2 regions of the Oceanobacillus sp. FSL K6-0118 genome follow, and region 2 is predicted to be linked to the other one. Evidence: predicted binding sites of a transcription regulator. Region 2 holds the regulator's gene; the other holds the start of a gene.
The links. Region 2 encodes CtsR, which represses protease genes until heat stress. Its sites were predicted from a motif close to ATGGTCAATAAAGGTCAAACA; they were not measured.

Region 1: clpP (ATP-dependent Clp endopeptidase proteolytic subunit ClpP) is a predicted target of CtsR. The motif match lies at 870-890, and genes of this name have one in related genera.

What each region holds. Positions count from the first base shown of each region.
Region 1 covers NZ_JBBOVR010000001.1:2,824,579-2,827,071, forward strand. The annotation lists gene MHI02_RS14440 (shikimate kinase) at 1-472, shown strand, start outside; gene clpP (ATP-dependent Clp endopeptidase proteolytic subunit ClpP) at 951-1,541, shown strand; gene MHI02_RS14450 (HPr family phosphocarrier protein) at 1,590-1,844, opposite strand; gene whiA (DNA-binding protein WhiA) at 2,066-2,493, opposite strand, start outside.
Region 2 covers NZ_JBBOVR010000001.1:317,095-319,587, reverse strand. The annotation lists gene MHI02_RS01575 (protein arginine kinase) at 1-352, opposite strand, end outside; gene MHI02_RS01570 (UvrB/UvrC motif-containing protein) at 349-891, opposite strand; gene MHI02_RS01565 (CtsR family transcriptional regulator) at 1,041-1,502, opposite strand; gene MHI02_RS01560 (MgtC/SapB family protein) at 1,844-2,428, opposite strand.

The DNA of each region.
Region 1 (2,493 bases), 2.5 Mb from region 2:
TGCAAGAAAACTTTATCGCGATTTCATTGATATAGACGAAGAAATCGAAAAACAATTCAACATGCCTACCCCCCAAATATTCCAGGTATTTGGGGAAAAAACATTCCGTGAAAAAGAAAAAGAAATCATTCAGGATTTTTGTAAAAATCAAAGACTCAAAATTATTTCACTTGGTGGTGGCGCATTTTTACAAGAAGAAATAAAAGAGACTTGCTTAGCTAATTCTATCGTATTCTACCTTTCGTTATCTTGGGAATCATGGAAAGAAAGAATCAGTATGATAATAGATAATCGACCGGTTCTTCAAGGAAAGAATTATGAAGAAATGAAAGAACTATTTGAAAAAAGACAGCCAATATACGAAGAACATCATTCCAAAGTAGCAACGGACAAGCAAAATGTCGAAGAAATAGCAGATTATATTGTATCCTCATTAAAAACAGCTTGGGATATTTATGAACCAAATCGTTAAATAAAATTTTAGGGAAAGAAAAGTAGAAATATACTTTCTTTTTTTTAGCGGGAAAGTATAACATCTTTCCCGTCTGGGGCTCCGATTACTCGCCCCACCTTAAAGAATTGCATAAGTGCAACTAAGGCATTCGCTAAAGCCTAGCGAATGCCAAGTTTTCTAATGAAGCCATAAAGAAAACTTCCATCAGTGGTTTTTTCCTTCATCCCCCACTGATGGTTAGTCGCACTTATCGGACCTTTCTCCCACCTACCTTCTTTGTTCCCCGGAAGCTTGAGGTGGGATAATAGTCAATAATGATAAAATGAAGGGATTTCAAACTTTCCAATGGTTTATTTGGTTTATTAAATAAAATTATGGGAAAAATGGAAAGTGTATCCAATTTGTCGAACGTTTTTGTTTGACCTTCATTGACCATTGAGCTATTATGGAAATATAACATTTTGGCTAAACTATTGTTATTAAGGGAGGATTTACTATGAATTTAGTACCTACAGTTATTGAACAAACTAATCGTGGTGAACGTGCATATGATATTTACTCACGCTTATTGAAAGACCGTATCATTTTACTTGGAAGCGGAATCGATGATAATGTGTCAAACTCCATTGTTGCACAATTATTATTCTTAGAAGCTGAAGATCCAGAGAAAGATATTTCATTATATATTAACTCACCAGGTGGTTCTATTACTGCTGGGATGGCAATTTATGATACGATGAACTTTATTAAACCAGATGTATCCACTATCTGTATTGGAATGGCTGCTTCTATGGGAGCATTCTTACTTGCAGCGGGGGAAAAAGGAAAACGATATGCCCTACCAAATAGTGAAATTATGATTCACCAACCATTAGGTGGAGCACAGGGGCAAGCAACCGACATTGAAATTCATGCAAGACGTATTATAGAAATCAAAAAACGCATGAACGAAATCCTTGCTGAGAAGACTGGACAGCCTCTAGAAGTAGTAGAACGTGATACGGAACGTGATAACTTCTTGACTGCTCCACAATCCGTTGAATATGGATTAATTGACAAAATTCTAGAACGTCAATCAGAAAAATAATAGATATAAAAACTCCCTTTCAACTTTTCGAAAGGGAGTTTTTATATCTTATTTTTTGGAAACAAATTCACATAAATGATCAATTGCATTTTCTTCATCAGGACCATCCGCAATTAATTTAATTTCTTCTCCACATGCAATAGCTAAACTCATAAGCCCCATTATACTTTTGGCATTTACTTTCTTACTATCTTTCTCTAAAAATAAATGCGCTGCATAGCGGTTTGCTTCTTGAACAAATTGTGCCGCTGGTCTAGCTTGTAGACCCGACTCTATTTCTACCTTTATCTGTTTTTCAATCAAACTTCTCATCCTCCCAATTGAGTAAGCGCTAACATTGTTTTTCTTTTGTACCATCCCATATTGCTAACTATCTAAAAAATTAAATTTTATACTGTAAATTACATGTATTATATCATATGTAAAGTTAAAAGGAAAATATCCCCTTTTAACTTTAATATAATCAGAATACACTATTAGCTGGTGACTTATGTAGATAAGATAGTATCATACTTTCTTATCCGCTAAACAAATTCACCTTGCTTGATTTTTTCTGCAAACTCATCTATCTTTTTAAGGCGGTGATTTACACCAGATTTGGAAATCTTTCCACTTCCAACTAATTCCCCTAATTCTTTTAACGAGACATCTTGGTGCTCGACCCGTAACTTAGCAATCTCTTGCAATTTTTCTGGAAGCTTATCCAGACCAACTGTGTTTTCTATAAGTTTTATATTCTCTATCTGACGGAAAGCTGCTCCAATCGTTTTATTTAAATTCGCAGTTTCACAATTCACTAATCGATTAACGGAATTTCGCATATCCCTTACAATTCGAACATCCTCAAATTTAAATAATGCATTATGTGCTCCTATTATTCCTAGAAACTCAGTAATTTTTTCTGCTTCCTTCATATAGACAATATAACCTTTTTTCCGTTCTAACGTTCTTG
Region 2 (2,493 bases):
TAATAGATACTTGTTCATTTTCAGAAATTATTACTGCCGATTCATTCGTATGTTTAGCAAGATTAGGGCTTATTAAGTGCTTTTCTACTAAAACTCGATTTTCAATAGCAGTTAATTCTCTAATAGGGATAAATTCAAAATTATGATAACTATTAAATGACTTGTTTGCATATTCTTTTTCAATGAGTTTCCTTACTTCTGCAAGTTTCTCCTCTTCAGCAATAATAGGATAAGGTATACTTGCTATATTTCTTGCAAGGCGAATGCGGCTACTCATCACAATATCACTACTCGGCCCTTCTTCACGCATCCAAGGGCTAATAGCATCATTCATAAAATGTTCGAGTGTCATGCATTATCACCTGCTTCTTTATCTCTTATATTAGCTTCAAGCTCCTTAATCTGATCCCTTACTTTAGCTGCCTCTTCAAATGCTTCATTTTCTATCAATTGCTGTAATTGACTCTTGTAATGGTTCAACTGACGTTTCATTTGTATATCATTACCTGCACGTTTAGGTATTTTTCCATAATGTTTTGTATTACCCGCATGAACACGTCTTAATATTGGATCTAATTTATCCGAAAATGTTTCATAACAAGTAGCACATCCAAACTTGCCAACTTGCTTAAATTGAGCAAATGTCATTTTACATTGTGGGCATTGCAGATCTTTCACTTTCTGCAAAGTTGGATTATCTATTTTCGACGTATCAAAATTAAAAAGACCTGATAATAAATTATGAAGAGAATAAGCTTCTTCCTCTGGATACGTCACATAACCTTTTTCTTTTGCACATACATTACATACACTTATTTCCGTCTTTTTACCATTAATAACTTGTGTAAAATGCAGTGTCGCTGGACGTTTATGACATTCTTGGCATTCCACTGTTTCTTCCCCCTTTACAACTACTGGTATTAGAAAACTTGGCATCCGCCAAGCCTTTCGGTGGATGGCTTAGTTGCACTTATGCAGACGGGAAAGATTTTATACTTTCCTACCTGCCAAGGTAATTCCCTTTGTATAGTAAATTTAAACTAAAAATACTTTAGTTGTGATAACATAGCGGTTAAGATTCTGGAACGTATTTCATCTCTTAACGGAAGGTTAAATGCTAAAGTGGTACGTTCCATGGCACTTAGCATAATTTTCGCCTCTCGTTCCGTTATAATTTCCTCTTCTAAGAGTCGATCTAGTATGTCAGTAGCCGATCGTTGGGATATAGTTGGATTAGCCATTTCAATAATCTCATCAATTAATGTAGATTTATCCTTATGCCTCACTCGCATAATACGAATGTATCCTCCACCACCACGTTTACTCTCTACAATGTAACCTTTTTCTAACGTAAAACGAGTATTAATAACATAATTAATTTGTGATGGAACACACTGGAAGCGATTGGCGACTTCACTTCTCTTTATTTCAATTGCATTTTGGCCTTTCATTTGAAAAACAGTTTTTAAATATTGCTCAATGATATCTGAGATATTACTCATCAGATCCATCCCCTCTTGCACGTTGTTAATGTCAGTATTTTCAATGCATTTGACTTTGACTATCTTTGACTATACTCTTATTATACGCCAACATTTTTGAGATGCAAATACCTTTTATATATTTTAGACAAAATTATTGAAAACAAAACCTTACACCTAATTATACGTGTAAGATTTTTAGAATCAAAAGCGGAAACTCCCTTACAGCACGTGTTCAAAAGGAAGGATAAAAAAGACCAAGTCGGCAGGTTCTCCTTATCGTGACATGAGGTAAGGGAGGTCTCACTAAAGCTGGACGTGACTTTTCTTAAAAAAATATAATAAGATAAATTAAAGCTTAATTATGATATGTTTCGTACCCCTGTTAATCTTGATAATTCATCATAAAGGTTTATTTTATCGATTCTTTTGTTCCTTTCAACTTTAATTTGAACATTTCTCATTTTTTTCTCGATATTAGTAATTTCAATAGAAAGAATTTTTACATCAAATTGCTCAAATAAATTTACTAATAAACTCAGATTCGTATTATGGTCAATCGTAATATTTACGGAAGAAAAGGAACGCCTACTTTGAAATAACTTTTCAAAGTTGTTCAGGAATACTAAGCTAATTAATATAATTAATGTAGCTAATATAGCCGCACCATACATACCTAATCCAACAACTAATCCTAAACCTGCCACTGTCCAAATAGACGCTGCCGTAGTTAAACCTCTTATTGTTCCACCGTAAACGATAATCGTACCTGCCCCTAAAAATCCGATACCACTAATTACATATGAAGGTATTCGTGCAGGATCGAAACGTATATTACCATAAGTATCAATTAATGATGAAAAACCATAGAGCGACATTAACATCATTAAACAAGAACCAACACCTACTAAAATATGTGTACGGAAGCCAGCAGAATGATTATTCATTTCTCTTTCAAAGCCAATAAGTCCTGATAGAAGAAGTGCAATTAGTAAGCGAATTGCTATAACAT